4 regions of the Paenibacillus sp. J2R1T-4 genome follow, and region 2 is predicted to be linked to each of the others. Evidence: riboswitches for the same ligand, from Rfam matches in the RefSeq annotation. Region 2 holds a riboswitch; each other region holds the start of a gene.

The links. Region 2 has a riboswitch for cyclic di-GMP ahead of AC58QD_RS17110 (flagellar assembly protein A). Riboswitches for the same ligand answer to the same signal wherever they lie in the genome.
Region 1: another riboswitch for cyclic di-GMP. It lies ahead of AC58QD_RS18895 (hypothetical protein); the one in region 2 lies ahead of AC58QD_RS17110 (flagellar assembly protein A).
Region 3: another riboswitch for cyclic di-GMP. It lies ahead of AC58QD_RS18260 (hypothetical protein); the one in region 2 lies ahead of AC58QD_RS17110 (flagellar assembly protein A).
Region 4: another riboswitch for cyclic di-GMP. It lies ahead of AC58QD_RS04905 (diguanylate cyclase domain-containing protein); the one in region 2 lies ahead of AC58QD_RS17110 (flagellar assembly protein A).

The regions. Positions count from the first base shown of each region.
Region 1 is NZ_JCAUBA010000011.1:94,889-99,094, forward strand. It holds gene AC58QD_RS18895 (hypothetical protein) at 1-2,055, opposite strand, end outside; cyclic di-GMP riboswitch class II at 2,138-2,221, opposite strand; gene AC58QD_RS18900 (S1C family serine protease) at 2,325-4,206, opposite strand, start outside.
Region 2 is NZ_JCAUBA010000009.1:211,038-215,243, forward strand. It holds gene AC58QD_RS17105 (FAD-dependent oxidoreductase) at 1-1,270, opposite strand, end outside; cyclic di-GMP riboswitch class I at 1,686-1,769, shown strand; gene AC58QD_RS17110 (flagellar assembly protein A) at 1,910-3,754, shown strand; gene AC58QD_RS17115 (HD-GYP domain-containing protein) at 3,805-4,206, shown strand, end outside.
Region 3 is NZ_JCAUBA010000010.1:196,531-200,736, reverse strand. It holds gene AC58QD_RS18270 (lipoate--protein ligase family protein) at 1-668, opposite strand, end outside; gene AC58QD_RS18265 (molybdopterin-dependent oxidoreductase) at 719-2,029, opposite strand; gene AC58QD_RS18260 (hypothetical protein) at 2,318-2,611, opposite strand; cyclic di-GMP riboswitch class I at 2,685-2,770, opposite strand; gene AC58QD_RS18255 (YjcZ family sporulation protein) at 2,949-3,062, opposite strand; gene AC58QD_RS18250 (hypothetical protein) at 3,612-3,875, shown strand; gene AC58QD_RS18245 (YuzB family protein) at 3,974-4,198, opposite strand.
Region 4 is NZ_JCAUBA010000002.1:282,864-287,069, reverse strand. It holds gene hflX (GTPase HflX) at 1-487, opposite strand, end outside; gene AC58QD_RS04905 (diguanylate cyclase domain-containing protein) at 639-2,012, opposite strand; cyclic di-GMP riboswitch class I at 2,109-2,196, opposite strand; gene AC58QD_RS04900 (SPL family radical SAM protein) at 2,287-3,105, opposite strand; gene trpS (tryptophan--tRNA ligase) at 3,220-4,206, opposite strand, start outside.

The DNA of each region.
Region 1 (4,206 bases), on a different contig from region 2:
ATTCCCGTTACCATTTCCATTTCCATTTCCATTACCATTGCCATTGCCATTGCCGTTTCCGTTCCCATTGCCGTTGCCATTACCGTTTCCATTCCCATTGCCATTTCCGTTCCCGTTACCATTGCCATTGCCATTGCCATTGCCTGGACCAGGTATAACTCGATTATTCCAATTTGTTATTTGCTCCTGAATGGAATCCCACAGTTGATCCATCTTCTGCGTAATAACATCCCCAGCTAAAGCACTGTATTTCCGCTGAACTCCAGTCAAGGATTCACTTAATCTGTCACTCAAACCAGAGTTAAATTCTCCTCGGACATTGTTCGTCCATTGTGTCAAATCATTCCGGTAAGCCAGCTTCTCCTGGTCGGAAATCCGGTCAGGATCTTGTTGGATAGCCGCCTTTATTTCATCGAAATAATCTTTCACATCCAACTGCAGCCCTGTACTCCACTCATTAAGGAAGCCCGCCGCCTGTTGATCCCCGGCATTACGGAAGTTAATAGACTCCCCGACAAACTGAGTTAAAGCAGCCTGGACCGTGCTCATGTTACTATCAGCCTGCTGCTGTAAGGTATTGCGGAATCCAGCGGGTCCAGATGCAAGAGCGCTCGCAGCCTGCTGCTTCTGGGTTCCTAACCAGCTAGTGATTTGACCCGTATATCCTTGCTTCTCTTGATCAGAGATGACGTCTGAATCATTGAATATAGCTGCATTAATGGAATCGAGTACATTCGATGAGGAATCGCCTAAGGCATTATCCCATTGATTGAATGATTGACGAGTCTGATCGACCAAAGCGGTGTAGGCACTAACTGCAGATTGGACTGAGGTCCTATATGCATCTTGTAATTCACTTAGCTTATCACCGGATAATTCCAATAAGCTTCCACGAATACCAGTAGGAACATTCTGCAAACGATTAGTAAGCTGGGTCTGATTCGCTGTAGACCAATCCGTTACCCACTTATCGAAATCCTGCAGATCCTGCTGGGATACAACTCCATCCGCATCGGCCGACAATTGCTGATTAACTCGTTGCAATAGATCACTGGTGTTACCGACGTTATTGTTCCACTCTTGATATACTGCACGCGCAACACCTGAAGCTGCCGTATGCGCTGCAACTTCTGCACGAACGTCAACCCATAGATTATCAGCTAGATTATCTAAAGCCTTGTTCGCTCTGCCTAAAAGCCTTTGTGTAATATCCCGTCCTGAATCGCGTAGTTGGTCTGAAAGGTCATCATATTTAGCCTCTATCCAGTCATTCAGTTGAGTCCGAATACCCGATAAGCCGTCTTCACTAATTTCAGTAGGCGATGCATCAATCAAATTCTTCACACTGTCCAGATATTGGCCACCAGCTGATAGCAGGGAATCTCTCCAGTCTCTGAAGATCTGTCTTGCCTCAGAAGAAGGGGTCGGGCGTTCCGGACGATCTGGACGATCTGGACCATCTGGGCCATCTGGATCGTCCGGGCGATCTGGATCGTCTGGTCTGTCTGGTCGATCTGGGCGATCTGGTCGATCTGGTCGATCTGGTCGATCCGGTCTGTCTGGGCGATCTGGTCGATCTGGACGATCTGGACGATCCGGTCTGTCCGGGCGGTCCGGACGATCCGGACGGTCTGGGCGATCTGGACGATCTGGACGATCTGGACGATCCGGACGATTCGGTTTGTCCGGTCTATCCGCTCTGTCTGGACGGTCTGGGCGATTTGGTTTGTTTGGTTTGTCTGGTCTGTCTGGCCGATCCTGACGGTTTGTTTTGTCCGGTCTGTCTGGGCGATCCGGTCGATCTGGTTTGTCTGGTTTGTCTTGTTTTTCCGGCTTGGCCTTCTGAGCTACAGAGGAAGAAAGCGCAGCTGCTGCTGCTGCTGCATTGCGGTGGCTGCTCTTAATGTATACGGCAGCTAATGTATAGTCCGGTTTGGCAATTGGTGGTGTTTGCGGTCCGTGATGTCGCTTAAGCTTCTCCTTTAGCACTCCATGTGAAATCATATTGGCATTAGAAGAAGCTGAAAATGGGGATGACGATGAGGGCAAAATCATTGCGGTTCCTCCTTGAATCAAGTTAAATCATACACGTTACGTAGTTGTCCGGACAAAGAAAAGACCGCCTTTTCAGTCCAGCAAAAAGTACGGTCGGTTGCATCACTGACTCCTCATGTCCCAGATGCCCAATTACAAGACATGAATCATAGTCCCCGATATGTTATTGCTTCTATATTATCACGATCAACCCGGTACTTACCAGCCTATTTTTGGTAAAATAGACCTAAAATAAAAGTTTTACAAAACTATAAAATGGTTCTATTTAACTACTCCTTGATCATAATGGAGTTAGCTGCTGTAGTGCTGCGATTCACATTTTCTTCCGTGCTAACCGCATCATTCATTTTGATCGTGATCGTATATGTTATGTTGTTCCGATTGAATACGTACTCTGTCTGTGTATAAGGGGCTTTCTTCAAGTTATAACGGATGGATACTTTCTTGCCTTCACCTGAATAGGTGGAATCATCAGTAATCTCATACGTAAACTCCTTGTCGTTCTCGTTGCTCTTCTTATGTCCCTCTTCGAGCTTCTTGACAACATCCTCAACAGTCGATTTATCATTTGCTTCTACAGATACCATACCGCCGTAGAAGGTAAAAGCCATCCTTGGACTATCCTTCGTGATAAAATCGCTATAAGAATACCAGGTTTCTGGAATTTGAATGGAATATTTGAACTTCTCATTCGTATATTTGATTGTTTTGTTTTTATCTGTTATGTCATCTTCATCCTGGATAAAACCCAGGTTCGTATTCATATCTTCTTTGTTCACTTTTATAGATTTGATAATTCCTGCGATAAGTTTGGTTACTTCCTCATCATCAGCATCATTCTTGAAGCCTACATTAATCTCGTATTTATACTTGTCCTTGATCAAATAAATTCTTTCTTCAGATTCCCACTCGTCGCCGCCCATCTTCGAAGCCAATCGAACCTTTCTGATCACAACACCGTCTGTAGTAAATTCTTCCCAATCACCGATCTGCCGGTAGTCTGCAACAAACCGATCTTTGAATTGCTGCTCTTCACGGACCGTCCAGTCTGCCAAAGTCTCTCCAGAGGAAGCTGATGTGACATACACTTCTACATGCTGGTCATAATCTTCATTTGAATAAGAAAGCTCGCTGGTATATTCATTTCCTGACCAACCGGAAGGAAGCTCGAAGGATAAGCCGTATTCATTCGTAAATACAGCATCTCCGTCCTTATAAATCGAGATATCCTTAAGTGAGGCATCTTTGGCGTCAAAGCTCAAGGTAAAGCTATCCAACAAATCATTATAGAAATTATGCTTCACCTTGTTCTTGTAATTCTCTTCGTTCTCCACGATCAGAGTTATGTAATAGATTTTGTCACCCTTCAAGAAAGCACGGACTTGGTAATAGTTTTTACTGTTCGATTGGCCTACCAGTTTGGCATATGAGTACGGCTTTTGCTCAATATATCGCTTCTCAAGAACCGAATCATCGAAGTCATTAGTCAACTTGCGCAGCAATCCCTTTACGGATAAATCTTCACTTTGCTCCTCATCAACCGAGATACTGATCATGAACTCCCCTTTGGCATCACCGAAGATCACACGATCCCCTTCATCAGTCTGCATGCTCTTCACAAGCCCGGCGGGATACTTCATCGACCATCCATAATGGCTGTCCCCGATATGAGTTTTGCCTTGGTCATTGTCAATATAAGATCCATCGGAATCCTGCGTCCACTGGGATGCAGACTCTGTATCTTCTTCTAATACTACACTGCGCACGACCGTCTGTCCGTCAGATTGCATCGTGATCCGTATTGTATCATCAGGCAAATATTTCTTCATAAATTCATTATATTCAACTAGTGTTGTAATCGATGATTGATCGATGGATACGATTGCGTCGCCTTGCTTGATACCTGCTTTGGCTGCTGGAGAATCCGGATCGACATAGGAGACCTTAAGACCTTCCTTGGCCGGAAGACCGACTACGGCTTCCCAGCTCTCCTCGAGCTCTATACCCATATAAGGGCGCAACACTTTACCATACTTCTCAAAGTGCTCTAATACGTATTGAACCGTGTTCACCGGAATAGCGAAGCCCATGCTCTCCACAGAATAGTCAACGAACTTCAAGGAATTGATACCAACCACTTTTCCCTGCATA
Region 2 (4,206 bases):
GAATGCGCGTACTGCCAAAAGCAACATATGAGGAGCCGACTAATTTGCCTGTTAGAATGACATTGTCTGCATCCTTCAACAAATAGCTTCTAAGCGGCAGTCCGTATTTGTCCGGCTTCCCGATAGCAAAGCCCTCTCGGTTAGAGCGGGAGCCTTGAATGTCAATGAAATACCCGCCAACACTAACATTGTCCCAAAACATTCGACCGCCAAGCAGATCAGAGGCTTGAAGCACATATTCTGCCGGATAATGGTTATACTCACGAACATACAGGGATTGTGGATCCCCGTTCAGTTCCGCCTTCTCGAACCCGATAATGTGCTGACGAAGCAAGTCGCGGATATAAGGCATCTCTTCCTTGGCCACTTTCATAGCCGCTTCAATAGAATCCGGCTTGCTTGGGTCAACATCATACACCTGGAGAGCGTTGATAATGACCTCGCCGTCTTTTTGATGCAGGATATTAAGTCCGCGCAAATTGGCTTTATCCGGATTCTTCAGTTCATGCCGGGCGACTATAGGTGGGAAGCCATAAGCGATATTAGCGTCGACATACGTCTCAGGACCGTATAGTGTTGTGCGTTCCGGTTTGGTCAATTGCCAGAAGGATCCGTAAAACTTCTCCCAGTCCACACCTTTGAACTTCATCATATAGGTGGCACTCATATACTCTCGCTGCGGCGCGTGGTATAAGGATTCCAAGCCAGGCATCGGTTGAATTCCAAGTCGGCTAACGAGATGGGCGCTGTCTGTATTATCCACGAAATAGTCGGCTTCCAATTTCTTGGTCTTGCCGTCCTTCGTCTGATAAGTAATCGAGCGAATTTGCTTATGTTCCATTTCAATATTGGTAATTGCAGCGTTAACCTCTAATGGAATCCCGGTAATTAATTGATTGAAATAAGTGGTAAATTCCGTTAACTTACGGATCTCACCGCTGTAATACCTTTCGAACAGCTCCTTGATTGAGCCTTGGAGCAGCGACTTCCCTTGATCATCGAACGTTTCGTCCAAATAAAGCATCTCACCTTGAAGAAGTTGCCCGCCAATTTCAGATGAAGGCTCCAGGATCCCGACAGACAGACCAGAATCATGGGCTCTCTTGGCCAAATACATCCCCTCTAGCTCGGTTCCGACAACTAAGATGTCGTATTGCTTATCTATCCATGGGAAGAAGGAGTCCATTCCCTTGCTAAAGTAGCGGTAGCCCGCTAGCCCAGCAAGCAGAACGATCATGATGAACGTTAGGCGCAGGATCGTTTTTTTCACCCCAAATGTTACATCCCTTCAGTATAATAGTTGTCCTTATATATTTTACGTAGTTTCCCCGAAAATAGAAAGGAAATTTTATTACACCCATTGATATTTGTTACACAAATGAAATATTTCTGTCATAGAACTCTAATGTTCATGGGGTATGATAGTAAACAAGACCCCCTTTTAAAATATACTATGAGGACTTCCACCGATGGAGGTCCTCCTTTTTTTACATTCATGAAAATTATTAATTTTATATGAATGATGCTGAATGATGAAGGAACAGTGAGAAATCTTACACAATACGACAATTAGTGCATGCTATTGCAAGTTGATAAAGTCATTAATATATCCTATTATTGGTATTAGATTATAGTTCGCAAGGACTATGCAATAGGCGGATTTTACTAAAATACGAACCACTACAACTTGATATTGGCAAACTTTCCGAAAGGGAGGGACGCAAAGTTATGGGCCTAACGAGCATATCTATGGTTGCCAGACTGCCGGAATGTAGGACTCAAGCATCTACCTTTTGGTGATGTTTTTTTTGTGTGCATTATAAGAAAGCATAATTTCTAATACAACTATGAATCAGGGTGATAGTGTTCAATGTCTAGATTGTCCAATAAAGTTGGAGAGGTGGAATAAATGGCGAGCCATATATCAGAACGTGAACTGACCGAGTTGATTAATCAGTTGGAGCTTGATTCCGGGAAAAAGAAATTACCGCTTAACTACAAGCAGGATAACCTTTACGAATACGAAATCGCCAAAGACGGGTCTATTCATATTATTGATAATCAAATCTTTGTACAAGCTCCGAGCGGGACTGGAGATTATCCAATGATTCAAGCCAAAGATCCGGTTGTGCTTAGAGTCAATGGGAAAGAAGTGCACACAAAAGTAACTGTAACGGAATCCGATTTGATTGAATGGAGTATAAGAGAAACTCCAATGTTCGAGATCACCGTATCGGAGGATAAGCTCCAGGCTTTTTTTCATCTGAGGTCTAAGGAGCGGTATGATTGGCGCTTAACGAATCAACAAGCCTCCTCTGATATCACGGTCTCTGCATTTGAAGACACTACACGCCTCATAGATACAGTATTGTTACATGATGTTATAGCCTTGTTCCGAAAGAAATTAATCAAAAATCCAGACATTCCGGCTATCCAACAAGAGCTAGACGTATCCACTTATCAACCGGTACTCATCGCCAAAGGGAAGCCTGTTGTCCCGGCAGAGGACGCCCGATTGGAACTATATTTTACCGAGCAAGTGGAAAGTGTGTTTTCGGAAGTTGCAGGGGTTGTCGATTACCGGAATCATCTGAATATCCCCTCCGTGCAGAGAGGTGACGTCCTGGCCAAGAAAACTCCTGCCGTTCAAGGTATTCCCGGTTGCGACGTGTATGGAAGAGCCCTGATCCCGAATTCGCCCAAAGATATCATCATTGTGACCAAGTCAAGTGTTGAACTGAATTCCGAAGGAGAAATCGTTGCGCTCAGAGAAGGTAGGCCTCGAATTACCGGCAACAAAATCAAGACATTTGACATCTCTACTTCGTATATTGTTCCAGGGGATGTAGATATAGAGACCGGTCATATTTTCTTCTCTGGGGACGTCGTTGTCTATGGTGATGTAACGGACAATATGATTATTGAATCGCTCGGAAATGTGTATGTGTTCGGAAGTATATTCAATTGCACTATAACGGCAACGGGCAGTATTTATATCAAAGGCAATATGATTGGGTGCAAGGTGTATTCCGGTTATTTTGGCGTTATGTTCAATAGGTTGTACAGCAATGCCAAAATGTTGCGCGAGCAAATTAATAACCTTCTTTCTGCATCCAAGCTGCTCATGAATATTCTGGAGTCCAAAAACCAGGTTGTGCATTATGGGCAAATTATCGTCCTATTAATGGAAACGAAATTTAAACAAATTCCTTCTATTGTTAAAGAAATGCTTTTTGTCATCGCCAATGTGCAACAGATTAAAAAGCAGGATTTTCATGAATTGAAGCATATGCTGGAGTCGTTTCTGCAGCCTTCTACTCTACATGAGGTGGCAACGATCAGTGCACTCGAGAACTTTCATGCTTTGCTGCAGGAAACCCATCAAGAGGTAGCCAGAATGCAGGAAGTGAAGGTTCAGGTCAATATTATGCAGTGTCAGAACAGTGAGTTGAAATCCAATGGAGACATTGTTGTTTTACGTGAAGGGGTGCTTCTAAGCGATTTGTTCTCGTCAGGCAATATTGTGTTCAGAAATGATGCTTCCGTGTGCAGAGGAGCCAAGCTGGAGGCTGGGGGAAGTATAGATATCAAGACCGTAGGTGGACAAACCGGAGTCGCCACCGTATTGAAGGCTAAGAGACAAGTGAAAGTGAAGAAGATGTACGCAGGTAGAGTTTGTATTGATCGATATTGCAAAGATATTTTTGAGGTAGTAGAGAACATGACTTATGACAACAAGAGCGTGAAACAGTGACCAGAATTCATTGGATAGGCAAGAGAATGTGGTAGAAAGCGAGTGAGGAAATGCAATCTATACGTTCGAAATGGAGTCATTACGTTGGTTTTCGTGTGAACAGGAACATCTACAACAAGTCCGGAACACTGATCATCCCTGAGCAGGAGATACTCACTCAGAGGGAAATTGAATTGCTCGCTTATCATAGTATTTATCTTGAGGCAGAGGATCTAGATCATATCGCGCTCCGTCCGCTTATTGATTCCGCTATCTCTGAAGTGAAGGACTATTTTCGCAAGGTACGCCATTCCAATCAAATTCCGTATTCAGATGTTCGGGAGAAAATTATTCCTTTAATTATACAATTAAGCAGCCAGTCCAATTTAAGCGACGTGTTCAAGTATATGGAGTTACACGATGAATACACCTACAGGCATAGTATCAGTGTTTCGCTTATAGCAAGATTAATT
Region 3 (4,206 bases), on a different contig from region 2:
ATCTCATAGAACATTCGGACCATATGGCCCCTTCGCTCTGCATGACCCTCAACAACTACAAAAGCTTGTACAACAAAAGCTTTGTGCTGTCTGCGCTGAGAAATACCGCAAAACTTACGTCCATCCACAGCCAAATCGTATGCGCCTGGACAGTACGAGCCAATCACTTCCCCAGTTTCAATCGCAACTCCGAAGCGTTGCATCGTAGTTGCGATCAATTGACGCATAAGCTGAAACCCTGTCTGGAAATTTTGTTTGCCGTCTGAGATCGGTACAATCAGGGAAATATTCAAGACACCAGGGTCGAGTGGAACAGCGGCACCGCCTGAACTTCGAACTCCAACTTGATACCCTTGCGCGCTAAGCCAATTCATTCCTAACTCCGCCATAGGTAGACGCCGATCCCGAAGTCCCAGCACAAGCGCCTTCTCATGACGCCACAGGTGGACTACCGGAGCAGCCCCTTCTCCTACTTTTCTGCACATTAGCTCATCATAAGCGAAAGGAAACAATATATCCCCAACAAGCGTTCTTGAGCTAGTATCATGGATATAGAAGCCGCCGCGGGGGAGCTCAGATGGCTGCCGCTCCCCAACTCCTGACTCCGATTGTCCTTCCATTCCCAGTTCGCTTTCTTGTTCCGTTTCCTTGCTTGGTCTAGTTGTCATCTGGTACCTTAGCTCCTTCAAACCTTAATATCGTCTATCTCTGATTTGCTCTATACATTGCCCTGCCTAGGCTTCAAACTCGGCACCCAAGCATCTGTATCGTAACCTCTGGCTTCCCAATATCCGATGTGGTCTTTATCGATTAGCTCAATACTTTGCAGCCATTTGACAGATTTGTAGGCGTACATCTTAGGGACGATCAAACGAACAGGCCCGCCTAACTCCTGGGGAATTGGCTTGCCGTCAAGCAGAACAGCAACCATTACATCATCCAAGGCTGCTTGAGCTAATGTAAGGGTGTCCGTATATACCCCGTCACCGGAGTAAAATTTCACAACTCGCGCTTTGGATTGCACCCCTGCCTTTTCGAGCAGCTTCGAAAGTGCAATTCCTTCCCAAGTATTGTTATAGACGGACCATCCTGTTACACAGTGAAAATCGCTCACTTGAACACTTCTAGCCAAATCCGTGAACTGCTTCCAATCCCAACTCTGGGGGCGATCAACTAGTCCCGAGATCGTGAATTTCCAATTATCGGATGAGAATGATGGAATCGGTGTTACCGTATAAATCCGAAAATGCCCCTGACTGCCGCCTCCTACGGGAACGATAGAATCTGGCAACGGTTGCGGAGCAGGAAGCATTCGATTGCCGTCTTTTGACGGATCGTATGCATTTAAGTCTATTCCCCCACTACCGCCTCCCGAGAACAGCCAACGTCCGAATTTGGGGCCAATTAGCACAACCAGAAGTCCCAACAATCCCCAACGAATAAAAGAACGACGTGTGTACAAGACATCGCGCACCGTCTCCGTCACAGAGCGCGGTGTCTCCATTCTCGGTGCTCCCTCACTCTCACGCACGCCTTCACCCGCTTCGCGCTGCATAACAGCGCCTGGACGACGCATCTTCAGCCAACGGCTGCGGGTAACAGAATGGTAGATTGCGTATGGAACGCCTACCCAAGTAAACAGGTCATGCATAGTTAATGCAACATTGCTCCACACTGGAGGGAACTGACGGAATTGCCATAATACAATCCCGGACACAACCCACCCGACAAGCAGAATGAGGACTACACTTAAGTTCCATTGCTGCTCTGGCTTGCCTCGCAGCTGCCTGATATGTCGAATCATTTGCGGTAAATAGATCAGCACGATAACCGTTGATATCAAACCAAGCCAGATATGCCCTTCCTTGGTTAGCACCCTAACGACACCTAGCTCACGAAAAGGTTTGATAAACAAGAGAATACCGCTTACAGCGAGCAGGAGAACAAGCCAAGCATTCCAAGCATGCAGCATGGACAGTTTCTTACCGAAAGACTTCTTCTGCCATTTGTCCCATATTCTCATTCTCATTCGCACCCTTCAAGAGGTAGTGTCAGAAGCAAATAACAGGATCGCACTAGAGTTTATACTTATATTGTATAGCAATTGCCTTCCTGATGAAAGGCGACTTAATTAATATTGACAGCACTTTCCGGCAACGTTGTTGGATTAAAATAAGCATCTTCTCCATCATCAAATGGACGACATGCTTGAAGCGGTTACGGAACTTTTCCCCACCAGAACAAATAAGGAAGCCCTTGTTCGTGACGGCGAGGCCACTCAAAGTGCTTCCTTCTATTGATGGTCAGGTATTCAATATTAAGCCATCTGTGGCCGAGTGAACTTTTCCTGAAGCAAATTGAACAGAGACAGGATGAAATCCTGATGCTTGGAGCAACGAAAAGATATTTTCACTTCGCCTTTCCAATAAAACGTAAACAGATTGTTCTTCTGTCCGATCACAAGCTCTACGTCCCAGCAATTGTCGCGAAGCATGTATTTGTCCCGGTTGAAAAATAACTTAGGACCTTCCGACGTATGATACATCCCAAAAAAATCGCCGCCTACTTTGAAATAAAACCCTTGCTCCATTACACCTGCATTCCCGTACACGTCATTCACTCCTTTTTTTGATTAGAATTTGGGATAATTTATCCTCATATAAACAGAAAAAACTCCAACTTCTTTCGGTAACTGGCTGGCTTAGCCTAAAAGGCAGTAGCCCCTGTAGTTTTGCGCCGCTGGCTTTCACCAGGTTTGCCGTATCGAGAATGTTCGAAGTTTGTCGTAATTTCTTATGTAGTTCTTATAGCATACAAGATTGAGGTAAGTTAAGCATCGTCCTTTTTTCCTATTTACAATCAATTAAATTGTGTATTTTCACACAAAAAAAAGAAGACCGGCGCATTGCACCGGCCTTTCAGGTTATGAGTATCTTCACACAGGAATTTTACAAGCCAAATGGGCGAACTATAATCACCAATAAGATGTAAAGAACCAAGATAATACCGACTGAGGTGAATCCTACTCCACAACCTACACCTGCTCCGCCAACGAATCCCATGTTCCGTCCTCCTCTCTTCAATGCATCTTTGTGGCTGCACCACACTACACACTGTATGAATATAGGGGACCTGTGGATTGGATATACGCCCGTTCCTGCAAAAAATCTGTGTTTTTTTACACCTGCTTGACCAAAGTAAACCAACTAACCATTCGCTATTTCTAGCTGCAATGCTGGTTGGATCAGTGTCCGCATCCACAATGTTTGTTCTTAGACTTTACATTTGCAGACATTCTACGTTTTCCTCTGCAGCAAGCAGCGCAATCGCGACGGCAAGATGCACGTCCCGAACCGAATAAATTGCACACATTTCTACAAAAAGCGCTGCTGTTACTATTCACACCAAGTTTTTTCGAGCTGTATGAATTCATATTTTTCCTCCCTATTTCTCGGAATAATGCATTGTATTCCTAAGGATGAGCCGAGGAAAGGGACAGGTTATTCAAAGACATCAACACTATTTTGAGGTCCTTTATGCTTATATGGCTTGCTGCCCTTCGGTGTGATAGACTAGAGCACATAACCGAGCATGCTAGAGGTGGATGGATCATGAATCGCAATGTATGGAATCTGCTTGTCCTTATCGAGTTAGTATTGGCCTTATTGTTCACCGTCATTTGTGTCATTGTGTTTTTTGTGCAGCCTGACTCACTGCTTCTTCAACTAATGTTAGCGTTCATAGGCTTAGCGGGAATATACAATGGGATCTTTTTGTTCCGCAAGATTAAAGAATCAAGAACTCCGAGCGGTAGAAGAGCCGGCAGCCGACCTGTTCCTAACCAAAAGGCCAAACGAAGCTCCGGTAAAAAATGAAGGATCAGCACCCCATTTTACGAGTGACCTGGTCCTGTTGATACGTCAAAGAGCATCGATCCCTGCAACAGGGAAAGATGCTCTTACTCATTCAGCAGTTATGCTTTTAAGTATTTTATTGCCTTGTCAATTGCTTCATCTTCCGTGGGTGCGGTTATATACCGCCCGTTCACGAAAATAAACGCTGCTCGCGAACAAGGACCGCAATAGGACTTGCAGCCTACCTTGATCTCTGTGTTGGGTACAAGTTTCTGCAGCTTAGGCAGCATTGTCTTTACCTTCATATGCTTGCATTTGTCACAAATCCGTATATCATTGGCCATGACTCAGG
Region 4 (4,206 bases), on a different contig from region 2:
TCGTACCTACCCCGCCTCCAAGACGGGACAAATTCTTTCCTTGTCCGGATAGCCTTGGCAGTAAATAACTTAACTGTGCCAGCTCTACTTGAAGAATCCCTTCTCTCGTCTTGGAACGCTGTGCGAATATATCCAGAATAAGCTGAGTTCGATCGATGATCTTGACATCCAACGATTGTTCTAGATTACGTACCTGGGCTCCAGATAGCTCTTGATCAAAGATGACCGTGTTGGCGCCATGTGTTTCTAGAAGAACTCTTACCTCCTCGACTTTCCCTTTGCCAATAAACCATTTCGAATCAACAGAATCCTTAGCTTGAATCAGGGAGTCAAGTACTTGCACACCCGCTGTCTCAGCCAGACTTGCAAGCTCCTGTAAGGAGTATTGAATCATTTCTTCAGACAACCGATTGCTCTTAATCACTAAGCTTACTAATACCGCTTTATCCAATTGATCGCCGCTAATTTCATGCGAGGTTGGTTTCATATTCACTACCTCCGATAGAACAGATTCAGACCCAAAGCCACACCATATACTCGTAACTGTTCTGCATCAAACTTGTTATATTGTACCACAATGCCTTGAAAACTTTCATTCCAGAACAAAAAACCGTCAAAGTGACGGCCATTAAAAGTTATTATATGCTGAACGTCAAGACATGGGGATGCTCATTCTCCACTTTCTTGCTTTCTAATATGTATTGCCCTAAGGCGTAATAACCTGCAATCTTGTACCCAACTGTGATCGGTATGACGACAACACGGAGGGGAATCAGAGCTCCATTCCTGGAGATGATCTTCATCTCAAAATGGCTGGGACTGCCGCTGGTGATTGTTGAGTTGAATCCTTCAATCACAGCCTTCTGATCTTCTTCGACAATCAGTTTGAAGTAAGGAAGCCCTTTGAACTCCTCGTTCGTATAACCAATTAACTTTTGTGCGGCAGGATTTAGCTCCAACATAATACCCTCACTATCAAAAATTGCGATAGGATCTGGATTATGATCGAATAATTGATCGGACTTACCTTGCTTGCTGGCTATACGCTTCCTGCGTTTATACTCATACATATTCAAATCGGCATGATGCATCAATTGTTCGATATTTGTTATTGTGTTTGGATCTGATACAGTATCACCAATAGAGAATGACAACTTGATTGGATATTGTTCGCTGCTGGAAACATATTGGCTATGATTCAATTGGGCCTCGATTCTTGCCAGAACATCTGAGTTGTCCTCAGTGTCCTCCAACACGATCACAAATTCATCTCCGCCTAAGCGACCGACGATTCCGTTAATCCCTTCCATCATCTTATTGAGCTGCGAGGCAAAGTAGACAATTACTTTATTCCCGATCATATGGCCATAAGTATCATTAATTTGCTTAAAATGATCCAGATCTATAAGAATGACCCTGACTCTATGTCCCTTAACAATAAGATGTTGACCAAAGATCAATGTCTGTTGGAGGGATGACAAACCTGTTAATGAATCAATCATAGACAATTGTCGGTATTCATTGCGCTCCTTCAATAACTTCCGCATCATTCGGGTTAATAAGGAGTACACCAGAGCATTAAGCAGGACAGCAATAACATTAGCCCAAAGTTCAGTGTTATCCACTTGACCTTGATAGCGTATTAGCGAGATCGCCGACAATAACCCTGCAGCGAAAGTAAATCTGGGATCAGGCACAAGCAATGCAAAACAAAGCAAAATGGGGTATAAGACAAGAAGGAAGCAATACAATTGAATGATTGGAAACACGACCAGTAAGAGCAATAACACAGTACTTGCTAACGAATACAACATAACGATGGAGGTTCGGGTCCGGAATAGCAGAATCAATAGTAAGGAGAAAAGGATGGCTATACTAAGCCCGAACCAAGACTGATAAACAGAGGCAAAGGCACAGCTAGCGGCGAAGACTACAAGGGGTCCCGCCAACACCTCCAAACCGTCATGAGGGAAAAACCTTTTCCAGATGGAACCGAACTTCGCTTTGACCATCAATCATGCTCCTTCCGACGGAGATCTAAGAATTAGACAAAAAAGCTATTCCATTGGATGGAATAGCTGGGTTTGCATTGAAAACAAATCATTGTTTCCGGCAACCCAGCTATCATAGTTCCGAAGGAACCTTAGATCTGAGGCTTTGCGTCCTTGCCTTTCAGCAAGTTTGCCAATATAGGTCAACCGAACTAATGATATAGTTCTTTTTCACTATATCATAGTAAGATAACTATTTCCAGTGATTGTCATGAAATATTGTTTCACCAAATGATCAGGGCAGAAATCCTTCCCGGCTAAGATATACATTGTGTTCTCCGAATCGTTCTCGCATCTGAGTCCAAACCCCGATATAAGCTGCCTTGTCATACCAATCCTCCATCCCTATCCGCTCGAAAAGCTCATGGATTTGAAGTGACTTGGTACGTTTGCCGCCGCTGCCGTCGCCCATGAAGAAATCATCCACGCACACCCGGTCGGTAACAGCTGCAAGCCTTTCTGCGAATGCTTGCGAGCTTGGTAAGACTGGCGATATTGCAGCTTGGGTAGGAATACCCGCTTCACGCAATTCACGCAGTGCTCTCAATCTTCCTGCAAGCGGAGGAGCCGCCGGACTAAATACTTTACGGACATCCTCAAGATCGGTTTCAACCGTCATACTCACACGTACTCGCCTGTCTAACCGAATCAACAAATCAATATCCCGGGTTACAAGAGGACTTCTTGTCTGTACAAGCAAGAAATCCGGCGGCTCTTCTGCCATTACTTCAAGAAAAGATCGGGTCACCTTGGCATTCGCTTCTACAGGCTGATAAGGATCTGTTGCGCTTGACATGAATATGGTAACAGGCCCTTTCTTCTTGGCCTTCCGAAGATCGCGAAGCAATTGCTCAGAACCTTGCTCCTTCACATCAACCCATGTTCCCCACTCCTCAGCACGGAACAAGGCTACAGGCATACGGCGAACATAGCAGTATGAGCATGCAAAGGCACAGCCGGAATAAGGATTCAAGGTGTGACTATATCCAGTTAAGTAACCGCCGGTAGGAGTTAATAGTTGCTTGGGGACAACCGAACGAATTTGAACGGGCATTTTCTTTCACTCCTCCGACAAGATATAGCAATTGTACATCAAACCTCATTGTATCCTTTTTATCCAATGCGCACAAGTGTTCTGCTTTTTCTAGTAAAATATCCAATCGTAAGCTTACAGCATTCTAAGATTCATCGCTTCACGAACCTCAGAGATCACTTCTTGCGCAGACTGTTTCGCTAGTTGATGCCCTTCAAGTAATACATCGTGAATGTAAGATTCCGATAATTGAGCTCTCCTGGCTCGAAAAGGCTGCACAAGAGTATTAATGGACTCCGCTAGCCCTGCTTTACACTGAACACAACCGATTTCTGCGCTTCGGCATTGCAATGCAATTGTCTTTGTTGTCTCTTCCGTACTGAAAAAAGTATGAAGATGGTACACATTGCAGCCGTCCAAAGTCGGTGTGCCTGGCTGATGAAGATATGCCCTGGTCGGATCTGAATAAGCCTTCTTGATCTTCCCATCAACTACTTCCTTCTCATCCTTCATACTGATATATGTCGATGGTGTATCTGACTTACTCATTTTCCCCTGACCAGACAGGGATGGAATTCGCACTGCATGCTCAAGCATGGGCTGTGGCTCAGGAAATATTGGACCGTACAATTGATTGAAACGTCGCTTCATCGTTCTCGCCATCTCCAGATGAGCGAGCTGATCTTCCCCCACCTGGACCAAGCTCCCCTTATGGATCAAAATATCGGCAGTCATTAACACAGGGTAGCCGACTAAACCATAGTTAACATTATCGGGGTGTTTCTTGGCCTTTTCCTTAAAGGTTGGGCAGCGAAGCAGCTCACCAAGAGGCATAATCATGCTTAAATATAGCTGCAGCTCGGCAAGTTCAGGTGCAAGCGTCGACTGTGCGTAGAACACACATTTCTGCGGATCAAGACCTGCTGCGATATAATCCTTAGCAATTTCAATTACATTCTTGGTCCTGTCTTCCGATTTAGGATGCGTGGTCAGCGCATGTAAATCAGCAATAAAATAATACGCCTTATACTGTTCTTGGGCGTCTAGAAGCCCCTTTAATGCCCCGTAATAATTGCCAAGATGCAGTTCTCCTGTTGACCGAATTCCGGATACAAGTGTTGG